DNA from 3 places in the Paenibacillus sp. FSL R10-2199 genome. Region 2 is predicted to be linked to each of the others. Evidence: riboswitches for the same ligand, from Rfam matches in the RefSeq annotation. Region 2 holds a riboswitch; each other region holds the start of a gene.
The links. Region 2 has a riboswitch for cobalamin ahead of NYE33_RS30555 (energy-coupling factor ABC transporter permease). Riboswitches for the same ligand answer to the same signal wherever they lie in the genome.
Positions count from the first base shown of each region.

Region 1 (5,538 bases), on a different contig from region 2:
CCTCGCGGTTGGATGCCGGTCATTGGCCTGGTCGGGATATAGGTTTGCCGTTTATTATAACCAGAGAAGGGCCGGGTTGCAAGCACATTTGAGGTTTGACAATATTCCCTGTACTCTGCTAGGATTATTACTAATTTAAAGTATTTGTGTCCGGCACAGCAGCCCGGCATATCTTATAAAAGCGGACGGAAGAGGTGCGGAAGTGGCCAAAATAGTGGTAATTAACGGTACGCCATCCCTGGTATCCCGAATCAATGCGGTGATCGAATATGCGGAGGGGGATCTGCGGGAACGCGGGTATGAAGTGGAACGGATTAATGTAGCGGAGCTTCCGGCGGAGGATCTGATTCATACCAGGTTCGAGAGCGAAGCCATCGTCAAAGCGAATGGTCTGGTGGCTGAAGCGGATGCGGTGATCATCGTCAGTCCGGTGTACAAAGCTTCCTATACGGGAGTGCTGAAGACCTTCCTGGATCTGGTTCCGCAAAAAGGGCTGGCCGGCAAAATCGTGCTGCCGCTCTTCATGGGCGGTAGTCTGGCCCATCTGCTCGCGATCGACTATGCGCTGAAGCCGGTGCTGTCTGTGCTGGGCGCCCGGCATATTCTTGGCGGAGTCTACGCGGTAGACTCACAGGCTGTGCGCAACGACCAGGGTGTCGTTGAGCTGGCCGAGGAGCTGAAGCTGCGGCTGAACAGCGTGCTGGAAGAGCTGGCGGATGAGACAGCGCATAAGGCGGCACGTAAGTCGGGAGAGTAGGCGTAAGATATTACCTCCTGAGGAACATAAAAGGGCGCTAAACCACCGGAATGCGGTAGTTTAGTGCCCTTTTTGCTGGGTGTAAGCCCGGCTTTTACCGTGATTTATGCCCTTTGAAAGCTTAGCGCAGGCTCCCAAAGTATAACCTTATCTCCGGCAAGGCTTGCCGGGATATCTATAATCCGCTGGTTGCTGCTTCCCCGGTAGGGGAGAGTAGTGTCTTTGAGTTCCTCTACAAATCGTCCGTCAATGACCACCTGGCACAGGGCCAGCAGCTTCCATTCCGGCGAACCGGGGGAAGCGGTCAGCTCCTCGTACGTATAACCGGTATAGATCCAGACCGGGAAGCCCGGCAGCTCGGCGCGGAGCTCATGGATGAAGTCAGCCGCTCCCTCTGCCGAGAAAAAAGGGTCCCCGCCTGCCAGCGTCAAGCCGTCCAGCAGCGGATTGTCTGCTATCTCGGTGATAATCTCGCGCCTGCGCTCCGGAGTGAAGACCTCTCCATAATTGAAGTTCCAGGTCTTAGGGTTGAAGCATCCGGGGCAGCGGTGGCGGCATCCGCTGAAGAAGAGGACCGCCCGCAATCCCTCTCCTTCATTGATCGACTCCGGATAATATCCGCAGATGTTCATAGATGCTTAACGCGGTCCCGTACTTCGGCTTGCTTGGCGGCATTGAAGCGGGTCTGATAGTCGCCGGTCAGATATCCGGTTACCCGGCGCAGCCGGCGGATATGCGTTGTATCTTCATGAGCGCCGCAGGATGGGCAATTCGTGCCGATTACACCTTCGTGGCCGCAGCCGGAGCAGCGGTCAATCGGGTGGTTGATGCTGAAATAGCTGATGTCCTGCTCCAGCGCGTATTTGATGATTTTGACGAAAGCTGCAGGGTTGCTGCGGGCATTGCCGTTCAGCTCTACATAAGAGATTGCTCCGGCGTTGCAATATTCATGGAATGGAGCTTCCAGGCTGATCTTCTTGGCTGCGCTCAGGTCGTAATAGACCGGAATGTGGAATGAATTCGTATAGTATTCACGGTCCGTTACACCCGGAATGGAACCGAGAACCTTGCGGTCTATCTTGGTGAATTTGCCGGAGAGACCTTCGGCAGGCGTAGCGAATAGAGTAATGTTCAGATCCAGCTCCTCGCTCTTGCGGTCGCAGTATTCACGCATGTGGCGGACAATGGCCACTGCCTTGGCATGGACCTCCATATCTTCGCCATGGTGTTTGCCGTACATAGCCTTCATGCACTCGGCCATACCGATGAAACCAAGGGACAGGCTGCCGTGCTTCAGCAGTTCACCTACGCTGTCTTCCGGTGCAAGCTGTTCGCCGCCTTCCCAGACGCCTTCACGCATCATGAAATCGGAGGCTTTGGCTTTCTGGGAAGCCTGAATGCGGAACCGGTGCAACAGGCCGTCCAGCGCAACATCCATATAATGATTAAGATCTTCGAAGAAGCCTTCCTCATCAGCGGCAAGGCGGCGGCCGGTTACTGTGCCGTAAGCCAGACCAAGACGTACAAGGTTAAGCGTATTGAATGAAAGGTTGCCTTTGCCCGAGCAGTGATTGCGCCCGAAGCGGTCGCCCAGAACACGTGTCCGGCAGCCCATCGTAGCAAATTCAGTATCCGGATCGGTTGGATCGTAGTACTGCATATTCAGCGGAGCATCCAGATTGGCGAAGTTCGGATACAGCCGGCGTGCAGAGCACTCTGCCGCTTTCAGGAACAGCTCATAGTTAGGATCACCAGGCTGCTGGTTGACACCCTGTTTGCACTTGAAGATCTGAATCGGGAACACCGGTGTTTCTCCGCTGCCAAGTCCGTTCATAGTAGCAGTTAAGAGGGAGCTAATCACGAGCTGGCCCTCCGGAGAGGTGCAGGTTCCGTAGTTGATGCTGGTAAAAGGAATCTGGCCGCCGGAGCGGCTGGACATGGTATTCAGGTTATGTACCATGCTCTCCGCAGCCTGAAGGGTTTCAATTTCTGTCTCTTTCAGGGCGAAACGGAAGGCACGCGGATACTTCTCTTCCAGATCGCTGCGGGTCATAGTGACCTCGCCGAGCGCTTCGCCGGCTGTACCTTCCTCGAAGTATTCCATTCCTTTGCGGAACAGCTTAGCGAAGGATTTAGTGACATAAGGCGCCAGATCGTAATCCAGCTTGTTGGCGGATACGCCGCCGTACTGGGCATTCTGCTGGGACTGGAAAATAATCGCCACCAGCGACATAGCCGTCATAATCGAATTCGGAGGGCGGACGCTGCCGTTGCCGGTATTGAAGCCTTCGCGGAGAAGACGTTCAAACGGGATGAAGATGCAGTTAGTTGTTCCAATGGCATATTGATCCAGGTCGTGTACATATACAACATTATCTTCAATAGCCTGCACGAGCTGTGGCGGCATCGTGAAATTGCGGGCGTACCACTTGGAATATTCACTGCCGAATTTGCTCATCTTGCCGGAGAAGCTCTCCCCGTTCAAGTTGGCGTTCTCGCGCAGCAGATCCAAATCCCGGCTGTCGATAATATCCCGTCCCAAATGAATAACTTCTTCCAAAAGAACTTCCTGTGCAGCTTGTCCTTCGTTATATCGTTTCTCCAGCAGCGTCATTGTATAGCTCTCTCCTCTCGGTATCGTAAGCGTGAAGCGTGTGCTCCATGACATCAGTAAAAAGGCATCTCCAGCCGGGAGGCGGGAAATGCCCGAATGCGTATTGCAAATATCCGAAACAGCGGACATTTGCCGGTGGTCTATGTGGAAAATACGAACGGGCACAGGGCTTGTCCTGTTCTGGAACCTGTTCTTGTACCTTCCGCAGAAGCCGATACCTGAGGACGATACTCTATCGTCCTCAGGTATCGGCAGCCTCTGGCCCGATTAACGGAAAGGCTAACTCTGCTCGTGCAGGCCGCATGCGGGCACCTCGCCTGTTCCTCGCAGGAGTCTAACCGGTGCCACAGAAACAGGCAGGTCTCCTGGCTTCCGGCATGCCCTCCGGCGCCTTCCCGAGGGGCCTCGCAGCCCCTTAGTGGCTTGTTGTCGGAGGATGCTGCTCCAGCGGCGTCTGGCAGCTGGAACATCCGGTTACAGTGGCGGGACCGCAGCGGATTTGCACCGTGTTTCCCTATTAAGCTTCAACCCTAGCAAGAGGGCGAAACACCTGTTTCTACTATATTTTGTTGTTGTTAAATAAAAGTAACTCAATATATTGTGTTTGTAAACATTTTTTTGCGAATCCGCGCGGGGAGCGGGTTCCGCAGGTTTACTCACAGATGATCCACAGTTAGTCCACAGGTAATCCACAACTTTCCTGTGGATATGGCCTTAAATGAGTCATAAATTGTCCCAAAAGATGCCACAAAGACTCCATAAATAGAGTGCGTCTAATCCTAGTAGTTTTACTGGGGAGATAGTAATAGAGAGGGGGGGCTATGGGTATTTGTGGGAGCGGCGCTGAAGGGTTACAATTAAGGAGTAAGGACAGAGCAGACTCATCAAACTTGCAGGAGGGATTTCATAATGGCGATTGGCGAAGTGACCGTTATTCCGATTGGCACTGGCAGTACCAGTCTCAGCAGCTATGTGGCCGATATGCAGCGTGTGCTGCAGACCGTGGAGGGGATTACCTATGAGCTTACTTCGATGGGGACTATTATTGAAGGACCGGTTGCACGGATTCTTGCTGCGGTAGAAGCGCTGCATGAGTCGCCGTTTACGTCAGGAGCACAGCGGGTTTCCACCTCGCTTAAGATTGATGACCGTCGTGACAAGCCTTCTACGAGCCGCAGCAAGCTGGAATCCGTGGAACGCAAGCTGCAAGGAGAGTAAAGAGTACCTGTAGTTGTAATCAGATTCAACCTATAAGGAGCGGATCTTTCATGGCAAAAGCCTCACAGCAGATCGGGATTCAAATGTACACACTGCGTGACCAGACGGAGCGCGATTTCCTGGGTACACTGGGCAAAGTTGCGGAGATGGGATATCAGGCGGTAGAATTCGCCGGTTATTTCGGCGTGTCTGCAGGAGAACTGCGCCGTACATTGGACCGGTTGGGTCTTGCTGCGCCTTCGGCGCATGTGGGCCTGGATTTCAGCAGTCTGGATAACATGGAACGGGCGTTAGCCAAAGAAATTGAATATGCGAAGGAACTTGGATTACAATATATGATCACCCCTTCGGCACCGCTTCCGCAGAACCCCTCAATGGAGGATGTGACGGCGGTGATTCCCTTCCTGGGGAAGGCCTCCGCGATGGTCCGTGCAGCAGGCCTGCAGTACGGGTATCACAACCATGATTATGAATTTGCGGAGGTAGACGGCAAAGCAGTCATCGATATATGGCTGGAACAGATTCCTGCGGAGCATATGTTTGCAGAGTTCGATCTGGGCTGGGTACACAGGGGCGGAGCACGTCCTATTGACTATGTCGCCCGTTATGCCGGCCGTGTTCCGCTGGTTCACATTAAGGATTTCGGGGCAAATAATGAAGAGACTGACCTCGGGAAAGGGCAGGTTGATTTCCGGAGCGTCTTCGACAAGGCAGAGGAGAGCGGGATTCTGTACTATATAGTAGAGCAAGAGGCTTATGCCGTGTCCTCGTTGGAAAGTGCTAAGGAGGCACTGGAATATTTCCGCGGGCTGGGGCTAATGCAGGACTAGGCAGCGCGAATGATCAAAAAGGGTTGCGTTTTCTGCTGAAAGAGTTATAATATTTTTTGTTTGGCAGGCAGACTATCCTTTAAGCTGGTGTAGCTCAGGGGTAGAGCAACGCACTCGTA
Region 1 covers NZ_JBBOBO010000001.1:379,250-384,787, reverse strand. The annotation lists gene ssuE (NADPH-dependent FMN reductase) at 203-757, shown strand; gene nrdG (anaerobic ribonucleoside-triphosphate reductase activating protein) at 862-1,389, opposite strand; gene NYE33_RS01660 (anaerobic ribonucleoside triphosphate reductase) at 1,386-3,371, opposite strand; gene NYE33_RS01655 (hypothetical protein) at 3,468-3,593, shown strand; cobalamin riboswitch at 3,710-3,940, opposite strand; gene NYE33_RS01650 (MTH1187 family thiamine-binding protein) at 4,281-4,589, shown strand; gene NYE33_RS01645 (sugar phosphate isomerase/epimerase family protein) at 4,640-5,419, shown strand; tRNA gene NYE33_RS01640 (tRNA-Thr) at 5,503-5,538, shown strand, end outside.
Region 1: another riboswitch for cobalamin. It lies ahead of NYE33_RS01660 (anaerobic ribonucleoside triphosphate reductase); the one in region 2 lies ahead of NYE33_RS30555 (energy-coupling factor ABC transporter permease).

Region 2 (5,538 bases):
GTTTAGTACAGCTTTGAAATCTCCCGCCGTGCGGGGGGCTGGCTGGCCGGCGGTGTGCCGTGCAGGCAGGCTGTACCACAAGTCGGCCAGCAGCGGCAGACCGAGGCCGATGGCCTGCAATTCTTCCGCCCCGGCAAAAATCTCCTCCGGCGTCCCCTCAGCCCGGCACCTCCCCTGATCCAGTACGATAATCCAGTCCGCCCAGCGGTACGCCAAGTTCATATCATGCGTAGCCATAACTACGGTTGTGCCTTTTTCATGTATAAGATCAAGACCCTGGAGCATCTGTGTCTCGGATAACGGGTCCAGATACGAGGTCGGCTCATCCAGCAGGATCAGCTCCGGCTCCATCGCCATTACTCCGGCGAGTGCGGTGCGTTTTTTCTGCCCCAGGCTAAGCTGGTGAACCGGTTTGTCACTCAGCTCCGTCAGGTTCAGCAGTTCCATGACACTGCGGCAGCGCTCAGCTATTGCGGCTTCGTCCATCCCCGTTCCCCGCAGCCCGAAGGACACATCCTCCAGAGGTGTGCTCAATATGAGCTGCTGCTCCGGGTCCTGAAAAACAAGACCCACACTGCGCCGCAGCGCGGCCAGCTCTTTTTTGGCATAGGACAATGTCCTGCCTCCCTGCTGAACCGTACCCTTCTGTGGACGCAGAATGCCGACAGCATGCAGGAACAGGGTCGATTTGCCCGAACCATTGTGGCCGAGCACCGCCGTTTTGCGGCCTTTGGGAATGGAGATGGTTAGTTCACGCAGCGCGGCTTCCTTCGTATCCGGGTAATGAAACACCACCCCGTCAAAAGCCAGACTATATTCCATGTCCATGACGTACTCCTCTAATGTGATTTGGCAAAGCGGTATCGGATAAATGTTGTACGTTTTACAGCTTTGAATCCTGGATACTCCGGCCTTCTGGGGGATTGTTGTATGGAATACAACAATCTTCCCTCAGAGCCAACTAAATGAAGTGAAATGCTGCCTTTTGTACAACAATCTTGGAATACATCCGATATTCCGGGGAAATTGTTGTACTTTGGGCATGATTTCAACAAAGCCAGCAGATTTCCTGCACTAAAATCTTAAATTCAACCCCGCAGCCACAGCCAAAGCTGCGCCAGCGCCAGCACAGCGATCCCGGCATACGCCCGGACCGCATAACGCCGCGGCACAGGCCGCGCGGTATACGGCGGCAGAATGATCTCCCCCGTGAACCCGCGGGTCAGCAGCCCCTGCGACAATCCGTAATAACGGTGCATCGTATTGCCGAAGAGGGCCGCGGTCATGGCCGCAGTCTCCTGCAGCCTGGCCTTATACCCTCTGCGGCCGCCGCGCAGCCTCCGGGCCAGCATCAGCCCGTGCGCCGCATCATTCAGCAGGAACAGGAAGCGGTACATGATCAGCATCAGCTCCAGCACAATCTGCGGCATACGCAGCCTGCGCAGCACCTGCAGAAGCTCGCTGAACGGGGTGGTGAACATTAGGAAGAAGAAGCAGCTCATGCAGGCCGAGACTCTGGCCAGCAGTTCACCGGCCCGCTCCAGCCCTGCTGCCGTGATATATACCGGAAGAGGCGGCCCCGAAATCCGGAATATGCCAGCTTCCCCGGCAGCCGGGTGGCCGAATTCCACGAGCAGCGCCGGTACACTAAGGCAATAGAACAGCAGCGCCGTGCCAAACAACAGCCCGTAGGCGCGATAGGGAATTTTGGCATGCAGGATGCACCAGGACATCATCCACAGCGTAATCACAAGCTGCAGCACCGGATGCACGGTATAGGAGAGCAGGAACATCAGTGCCGCGAACGAGCTTTTCCACATGGGAGACAGCTGCCTCAAGGCATTATTATAAGAAAGGACATCAATTCGTCTGATCACTTGCTGATGCTGTTCTGCTTCGCCTGGCCTTGTTTCCCTTTCAGCAGCCCCAGTGAATATCCGATCACCCCGGCGCCAATCGCCGCCTGCAATGCGAACAGCATACTCTCCGTCTCACCCGGAAGCTCGGTCAGCGGCTTGAACCAGGGTTCATATTCGGGGTTAATCTCTGTGATCACACCCTCGGCAGCATCATCGGCCCCGCCGAAATCACCACTCACGAACAGCAGCGGCAAGACACACAGCAGGACAACAGCCAGCAGCATCAATCCATTTTTCCATTTATTGCTCATTATGCATTTCCCCCTTTGACCTTACGTTTCAGGAGCGACATTTCATTCGGACTGTACGATTTCAGCCAGTTCCACAATAATACGGTCAGCAGCCCTTCGCTGATGGCCAGCGGAATCTGCGTCACGGCAAAGATCCCCCCGAATTTGAGAAAAGACGCCAGGACTCCGCCATCCGCAGCCGGAAAAGCCACCGCAAGCTGGAAGGAAGTCACTACATAAGTCATCAGATCGGCAACCGCCGCTGCACAGAATAAGGCCAGCTTCTCGCGGTCCGGCAGCTTCATCATCAGCTTATAGACTGCATATCCGGCAAAAGGCCCCGCGACCGCCATCGAGAACGCATTCGCCCCCAGCGTAGTGATCCCCCCGTGCGCCAGAAGCAGCGCCTGAAACAACAGCACGATCGAGCCGATCACGCCCATCGGCAACGGTCCCAGCATAACTGCGCCAAGTCCGGTACCTGTAGGATGCGAGCTGCTTCCGGTAACGGAAGGCATTTTGAGCGCCGATAAGACGAAGGTGAACGCCCCTGCCAGACCGAGCAGCAGCTTCAGCTCCGGATTCTCCCTGGTCATCGATCTAAGCCTGATAATCCCGAGTATGAAGAACGGTAAGAACGCCACCCACCAGAACACGGCCCAGCCTACCGGCAGAAACCCTTCCATAATGTGCATAGCCTGGGCCGTTCCCGGTTCATTCAGCATAAAGTACACTGTAAATCCGGCAATCAGCGCCGCAAAACTCCAAAATCCGCGTTTCTTCATTTGTCAGCCTCCAAGTTTCTTTAATATAGCAAACCCAAAAAACTCCCGCCCTTCAGGGTGGGAGTGTATGTACGCAGGTATGATTCGATAGAGAGCACTGCCGTGCGCCAACAAGGGGTTCTGCACCCGGTCGCTCCGCATGGGCCGCTCAACGCTGTGTCTGCATAACATTGAACCGGCTCTGATCTTGATCTTCAAGATTCCCTCCGGTCCTGCAGGCACATCGCTTCATCTCATTAACCTATCCGTACACCGCTCCTATCCGCGTAGAGTCGTGGTGTGCGTAATCAAGGTAGGTCTCCTGGCTTGGAATACGGGCGCTATATCCTTCGTCTTCCCCGGGGTTCTCCCCGAGTGACATCATGAAGTTCAGCTCTTCCTTACAGTGGCGGGACCGCTCGGGACTTGCACCCGATTCCCTGTTATCCCTTGCCTGATCCGGCAAGAGCACCTTGTTACATCGCTAATCCATCCTACATCATAGCGGAACAGGCTCTGCATGTCTGTGATAAAATTGGAGCGGCTGCGAGGCGCAGTATTCATTTGCTTGTAAGGCAGCGTTCATTTGCTTGTAAGAATGTCATTTGAGTAATATAATTATTAACTATATAACCTGAACGTGGAGGCAGCGCATGAAACTTGATCTAACCGACCAATCTTTACCCGTGTACGAAGCGTTATCCAGTGCTGTGCGCCTGCAGATGCTGCGGCTCCTGTCCGAACAGCCTATGAACGTCAAGGAACTGGCCGGGGCGCTGAAGCTCAGCAGTGCCATTATGACGATGCATGTGCGCAAGCTGGAAGCTGCCGGACTGATCCGCAGCCACATGGCTCCCGGGCGCAGCGGACTACAGAAGATTTGTACACTGGCCGCCGAGAGTGCTGAGATTATTTTCCCTGGACAAGCCAGAACACAGCGCAGAGGCTACCGTAAGGAAATACCCGTGGGCCACTACTCTGATTTCCAGATTGAACCGACCTGCGGATTATCTACAACCGAGCGGGTAATCGGCAACTTTGACGATCCGCGGTATTTCTGGGATCAGGAGCGGGTGAATGCAGGCATCCTGTGGTTCGGCAAAGGATTCGTGGAATATAAAATCCCGAACTTCCTGCTGTCCAGCCAGAAGCCTGAGGAGCTGGTCATCACGATGGAGATTGCCTCCGAAGCCCCGTCCATCAATAATAACTGGCCTTCCGACATCACCTTCACACTGAACGGACAGCGGCTCGGTTTCTGGACCAGCCCCGGCGACTACGGGGACAGCCCGGGCAAATACACTCCTGCCTGGTGGCCTGCGCTCACCAACCAATATGGACTGCTTAAGCAGCTGAGGATTACTCCGGCGGGCACGTTCATGGACGGTCAGAAGCTGTCAGAGGTTACACTGGAGCAGGTCGGTATCCGTGATAAGCAGTGGACGTTCAAGGTCTCTGTGGAAGAGGATGCGGAGCATATCGGCGGCCTTACCTTATTCGGCAAGGGGTTCGGCAACTATAACGAGGATCTTGTGTTTGAGCTCTTTTATACAGATGCAGTTGATGCTTCGGCAAGTGCCAGTCTGGCGGAATGACCCAAACAGGATGGTGCAGCAAACAGCGGCAGCGGGAGACCTTAAGCTCAGGTCCCCCGCTGCCGCTGTTGTGGTTACGGGTGTATTGCAGGACAGCTTTGCAGTTTAACCAGTCACCGGCTGCCACAGGCCGCCGCCCGGCAGCGGACAGCCGCGTGCCTTCAGCCGGGCTACAACCGGTATAATACAGCCGCAGGCAATGCAGGTTACGCCATCCTGCAGCTTGGGACAAGCTCCGCATAGGGCAACCCGCTCGGCGTATACTTCGTCCGGGGCTGTATTCTCCGGATTGAACATGGAGGAGGCGAGAATCCGGGCAATCTGCGCTTCCGTCACCTTGTACTCTTCCCGGCATCCCTTGCATGCTGAGGTTGTAGTCATGCTGCGCTCCCTCCCGTTAAGCTCCCGGAGTAATTGCCAGTACTGTCACCGACATTGGCGGCAGTTCAACCGTAAGCGTGTCGCCTTCAAGCTGGAAGGCGGTGAACGGCTGCGGTACTACCGCTTCCGGCTGCCCGAAGGTATTGTGGGCATCGATGGAAGACCCTGCAAGTGTAGTGCCGCTTACGGCTGCTGACTGTCCAGCCAGTCCGCGCAGCTCCAGCGGCAATACTGCCGGTGCAGCGTGATTCAGGTTGCACAGGCTGACGTGAATGACGCCCTCTGCTGTTACGGAAGCTGAAGCAGATACTTCAGGAATCTCCACGCCCTCATAGCTGTAAACCGGGCTGTCGATCGTCAGATCCAGCAGCTCCGCATCCTGATGTACTTTATACATATTGAATACATGGTAGGTTGGAGTCAGAAGCATTTTCTCGCCTTCGGTCAGAATTACAGCCTGCAGCACGTTTACAGTCTGGGCAATGTTCGCCATCCGTACACGGTCGCTGTGCTTGTGGAAGATATTCAGGGTCAGACCGGCAACCAGCGCATCACGGATCGTGTTCTGCTGGTAGAGGAATCCAGGGTTCGTACCGGGTTCCACATCATACCAGGTGCCCCATTCATCAACGATCAGGCCCACTCTTTT
Region 2 covers NZ_JBBOBO010000002.1:590,216-595,753, forward strand. The annotation lists gene NYE33_RS30540 (energy-coupling factor ABC transporter ATP-binding protein) at 1-828, opposite strand, end outside; gene cbiQ (cobalt ECF transporter T component CbiQ) at 1,089-1,877, opposite strand; gene NYE33_RS30550 (energy-coupling factor ABC transporter substrate-binding protein) at 1,874-2,170, opposite strand; gene NYE33_RS30555 (energy-coupling factor ABC transporter permease) at 2,170-2,934, opposite strand; cobalamin riboswitch at 3,209-3,404, opposite strand; gene NYE33_RS30560 (ArsR/SmtB family transcription factor) at 3,567-4,508, shown strand; gene NYE33_RS30565 (DUF6171 family protein) at 4,614-4,889, opposite strand; gene NYE33_RS30570 (alpha-N-arabinofuranosidase) at 4,906-5,538, opposite strand, start outside.

Region 3 (5,538 bases), 1.1 Mb from region 2:
ATACCGGCGCCGGAGATTCTGGAGTGGTTCAAGGAGTATTTTGCGCTGCCGGGCCATAATTACCGGGTCAAAATTGTGGATTACTTCATCAACGGAATGCTGAACTGCCAGTCGGCGGGACGTGAGGATGCGCTTGCTGCCGCTTACGGTATTATTGAGGGCAACGATGAGCTTAGTGCGGCCTTCTTCAAAAGAGTGCTGGCCCAGCCTATCTTCCGCAAAGCGCTGCTGGAGCCTTATATGGAATCCCGGCTGGCTGACGCGCCGAAATCGGCGGATATTCTGCGGTTCGTGGCGCATTGGGGCCGTTTCCTTCCGGAGGCGCTTCAGCAGGCTTTCGTGCGCGATACCGTCAAGGAATATCTGCTGGAGAAGCTGCAGCGGGACAATGATCCGGTGGCGGCGGTGGCATCGGTTCATGAGTCGGTGCAGAAGGCCGAGAAAGAACGCCGCAGAGGCGGCGGTGTACATGCTGAAGCGCTGTCACTGCTGCAGGAGCTGGGAACCGTTGCCGACCGCTTCCTGCTGAACCGGATCTCGCTGGACGAGCTGACGATGGAGCAGCTGCTGGAGATTTCCTTCCTGCGCTACCGGGATACGGCGGATTGGCAGCCGCCGCTGGATGCAATCGCTAAGCGTAAAGCGAATGCGCTGCGCGCTGCGTACCGCTGGTTCGGGGAGGAGAAGCCGGACGAGGAGATTTTCGCCGGTCTGTCTCCCCGGGAGCTGGATGATGTACAGCTGCTCGGAGGACGCTGGCTGAAGGAGTCGCGGAGCATCGAGCCGTTCGAACGGCTGCCGCTGGCCTTCTACCACAGCAGTGAACGTGAGGGCGGTCCGCTTGATTACGATGCGCTGCTGGAGCTGGTGGCACGCAAAGCGGGCAATGATAAGGAAACGGTTTACCGTTTCCTGGCCTGGTCGCAGCATAACCGGCTGTTCACCATCTCGAGCAAGAAGCTGTGGCCGAATTACCGGCGGGCGGTGCTGAAGTATTTCCTGAAGAACGACCGCGAGGCGTTCAAGAACCGTGATTTCCGCAAAAGCTATAGCTCGGCTGCAACGCCCGCCATGCAGAATGTCTATAATGAAGCCCGCTCCCAGCTGGCTTCGCCGCTGGCGCGGTGGGTCAGCCGCAGCCGATTTCAGATCCTGATCTCCGGCAGCGTGCTTGGGATCGTACTGATCATAGCCATCATCGCTATCAGCTGGCTGCGGCCGGATGCGGATACCGCTGCACCGCAGCCGACTGTGAGCCCGATTCGGGGTGATATCCACAATGCGGATGGGCAAGAGCAAGGCCCGGTCTCTGTACGGCTGGTTGGCGGAGTGGCAGGTGCCGGGACAAGCACAGGAACCGGAAATGGTGGAACAGAAGGTACAGGGAATGCTGGCGGGGCTGAAGGCGGCGGGGAGGCAGGCAGCGGGAATGCTGGCGGGGCTGAAAGCAGCGGGGAGGCAGGCGTCAAGCTGGTGTTCAGCTTTGCCTCTGTGGCGGAATGCTCCGCCTTTAACCCGGCGGAGATCATCGTGATGTCCGGTAATAACGTTGCGGACACTTACAAGGTTGCAGCAACTGCGAGCAGTTGCCTGGCCGCCGGAGTTGACGGCGGTGCGAATGGGGATGCAGCCGCTGGAAATAGCGGCGGCTTTGATAAAGCCGAAGCCTCCCCGGCGGCGGGTGCATCGGGCGCCGGAAATGACGGCGGCTCTGATGAGGGAGCCGTCGGGACTGACGGCGGGGCGACCGGAAATGCAGCCGCTGGAAATAGCGGCGGCTCTGATGAAGCCGAAGCCTCCCCGGCGGCGGGCGCATCGGGCGCAGGAACACCTGCGCGCGTATATGAAGTGACGGTGGAGCTGGAGCCGGGCGCAAAGCTGGCCGCGGGTGATGTGATCACTGCGGGAATCTATACGCTGAAGCTACAGGCTAGTCCGGGGAGCATTCTGGGAAGTACCCCGAGCACTACTCCGGAGACTACACCCGGCACCGGCCCCACTCCTTCCGCCAGCCCGGACACGGATGCGGAATGATTGGGTGAGAGCCTGAATTGGGCGAAGCCGGATGTAAGAGAAGTCCGGCATTTCATCAACGGTGCTTCCGCGTAAGCTGGCAGAGAGGTCATTGTACTTTGTACACTCAAATCAGGAATAATCAGCCCTATTATGCGTTCTATTGTATTTGGTACATTAGAATCCGGATTTTAGAGCTTATAAGGGGTATATTCCAAAATCAATTGTACTAAATACAGCAGAATGCATTATGGCCGCCTTTTATTCCCATTCTGTTGTACATAATACAATCAACCAGCTGCCGGCTCTTGCCGGAAGCGGAAGCATCACTATTTAAGTCCTGAACAGCATGATATGCCGGGAGAATGCGGCGAGTGTTGTTCAGGACTTTTTGTGCGGAAGGGGCCGGTTGTGCCTATAATTGAAACAGCTTGTCTATAGACATACAGGGGAATAGTAGATATGATTGTTTGTGAATATTCAAATTTAATAAGCTTTGGAAAAAGGTGCGGATTTCCGTAGAAACAGGCGTAGTCATGCAACAGATACCCATGCCGGTTCTACGATTGTAATCTGCTTAAAAGGGAAGTCCGGTGCAAGTCCGGTGCGGTCCCGCCACTGTAAATGCGGAGCGACTCCTGAGAAGCCACTGTCTGATAATAGGATGGGAAGGCGGGGGAAGCAATGAAGCTTAAGCCAGGAGACCTGCCTTTTTCGTTGTTGTTTCTATTCTTCGGGGGTAAGAATGCGGAACAGGTGCAAATATAAGCAGTGGCTGTGTGAGGGAAACTTCATATCAGCTGCATGTATTGTATCCTTCCCCGGCCGCCCTGTACAGGGCGGTCTTTATGTTGCACCCGCATCAGCGGAGGACGCAGGATTCATCTATACCATTCTATTCACAGAAAGAGGTCAAGCAATGAAGAACAATTTATCATCCAAGTTTATCCGGCTGGGTCTGATCGTTGTCATGATGTTCGCGGTTCTGGGAGCGGCTGTAGCTCCGGCGGGACAGGCTTTTGCAGAGACGGCTGCGAGCACTGGGAATAACGCGGCATCTCTACCTTCAGGCACAGCAGTTAGCGTAGCTGAGGCAGTCTATGCCACTTCGGAGTTTGTGCTGAAGGCCGGAGTCCAGTCCGACTGGCAGGCCATCGGCCTAGCGCAGGCGGGCTATAAGGTTCCGGATAGTTATTTAAAGGCGCTTGAGAGTAAAGTAGCCGCAGCCAAGGGTGTCTACGCCAGAGCTACGGACTATGCGCGGATTACGCTTGCGGTTAGGGCGCTTGGCGGGAATCCGGCGGATGTTGCCGGCTACAATCTGATTGAGAAGCTCTACAATAACGATAAAATTACCGGCCAGACGCTGAACAACGCAGCCTATGTACTGCTGGCGCTTGATTCCGGAACTTATACTATGCCTGACAATGCGAAATGGACCCCAGCTAAATTGCTGGCTGAGATCCTGTCCAAGCAGAACACTGACGGAGGCTTCACTCTGACTACGGGGGCTAGTGATCCGGACATGACGGCGATGGTGCTTACTGTGCTGGCAGGACATAAGGATGATCCGGCAGTCAATACCGCAGGACAGCGGGCGGCAGCCTGGCTGGCGACTGCACAGGACAAGAACGGCGGCTATGGTGACAGCAGCGAGAGTGTCGCTCAAGCCATTATTGGTCTGTCCTCCTTTGGCATTGACCCGGCAGGGGCGGAGTATACCGTAGGCAATGTAAACCTTGTCAGTAAGCTTCTTAGCTATAGTGCAGCAGATGGCGGGTTCGCTCATACAGCGGGGGGAAGCTACAATCAGCTCTCGACAGAGCAGGCACTGGAAGCATTGGTAGCTTACAAGCTTTTCAGCACAGGCAGCAAGCTCTATGATCTTAGCAATTCACCTGTGAAGAGTCCTCAGGTTAGTGTGTCCGTTGCCATTGAGAGCCCTAACGGAACCCTGGCAGAAGGCACTGTATATGCGGGAAATGTACTTCAAGCACTGGAGAAGGCAGCGGCGGCGAAGAAGGTGGCCCTGGTCAATGAAGCTGGCAATTACGTGACGGGAATCGGCGGCGTAACTGCGGGTGCTTTTGGCGGCTATGACGGGTGGATGTATGTTGTAGCCCGCGGTGGAGCGTGGATCTATCCAAGTGTAGGCATGGGTGATTTCCTTCTTGCGGAGAATGACCGCGTGCTTGTCTATTATGGCGGGGATAACACACAGGTGGTAGAGTCCGTGACGGTCTCCCCTGCACAGCCGCAGCCTGGACAAGATATTACTGTAAAAGTAACTCAAAAGCAGTGGGTATGGAATGAAGCGACCTTCACTTCCGACCCGGTATCCTCGCCAGCCGCAGGGGTTCAGGTATCCATCGGCGGTAAAACTGCTGTTACGGATGCTGCGGGTTCAGCTGTTGTTGCCGGCGGCCTGCCAGCGAATAAATATACGATTACCGTTACCGGATATCTCAAAGACAGCACACCTGCGGTAGTCCGCTATTCGCAGCCGCTGACCGTGGCTTCTGCTGCGGCTGACCGTGCTGCTTTTACCGATGTGAAGTCAATCTCGCCTTGGGCGCTGGAGTCAGTGTACACGGCCTATGACCGCAAGCTGATGGGCGGTGTCAGTGAGAGCAGCCTCGTGTTCGCACCGAAGCAGAATATTACCCGCGCTGAATTTGCGGCACTGCTGCTTAGATTGACCGGCAACGAGCCGTCTGCGGCATCGTCAGCCCAGAGTTTCAGTGATGTTAAGGCGGATGCGTGGTATTATGGAGCAGTGAACAAAGCGAAGGAACTGGGAATTGTCAGCGGAGTAGCAGGCACAGCCTTCAAACCGGACGGCCCCGTTACCCGCCAGGATATGGCTGTAATGATCGTGAGAGCCTTGAAGCTGGACGAAGCTTCGGCAGCAGCCGGAACCGGAAAATTCACCGATGAAGACCAGATCAGCGCCTACGCATTAACGGCGGTACGTACTGTAACCGCACTTGGAATTATGAGCGGTACCGGCGGCGAATTCGCTCCTGCCACAGCTGTAACCAGAGAAATGGCCGCTGCTGTAGCGGTTAGATTGCCATAGGAAGGATATGGGTCAAGGAAGAAGAGCCTTGATGAAGAAAAGATCCTAGATAAGCTAAACCTTAAATATGAATATATAACTTAGTCTTCACGGCAGTGAAATTTGAATTGTAGAGCTGCTGGGGCAAGAATCTCATGATTTTAACCCGCGTTTGGGGTGGGAATCCGAATGCTTGTTTAAAATCCTGCACATAATACAACATTTCAATCAAGATCGCGGCTATAATCGGAAATTGTTGTACAAAAGGCAGCATTTCTCTTCTAACAAGCGTTGTAGCGGGAAGATTGTTGTATTTAATACAACAATCCTTCCGAATGCCTAAGGATTAAGGGAGTTAAGTTGTATTTTCTGCAAGATTTTGCATGGAGCAGCCTAATAAAGCGATAGTGCGGGGTGCTGGTGGGATATATAAGTGGAAAAATGTCACTTAGTTCCCTGTAAATCTC
Region 3 covers NZ_JBBOBO010000002.1:1,700,485-1,706,022, reverse strand. The annotation lists gene NYE33_RS35250 (GAP1-N2 domain-containing protein) at 1-2,034, shown strand, start outside; cobalamin riboswitch at 2,552-2,740, shown strand; gene NYE33_RS35245 (S-layer homology domain-containing protein) at 2,933-5,092, shown strand.
Region 3: another riboswitch for cobalamin. It lies ahead of NYE33_RS35245 (S-layer homology domain-containing protein); the one in region 2 lies ahead of NYE33_RS30555 (energy-coupling factor ABC transporter permease).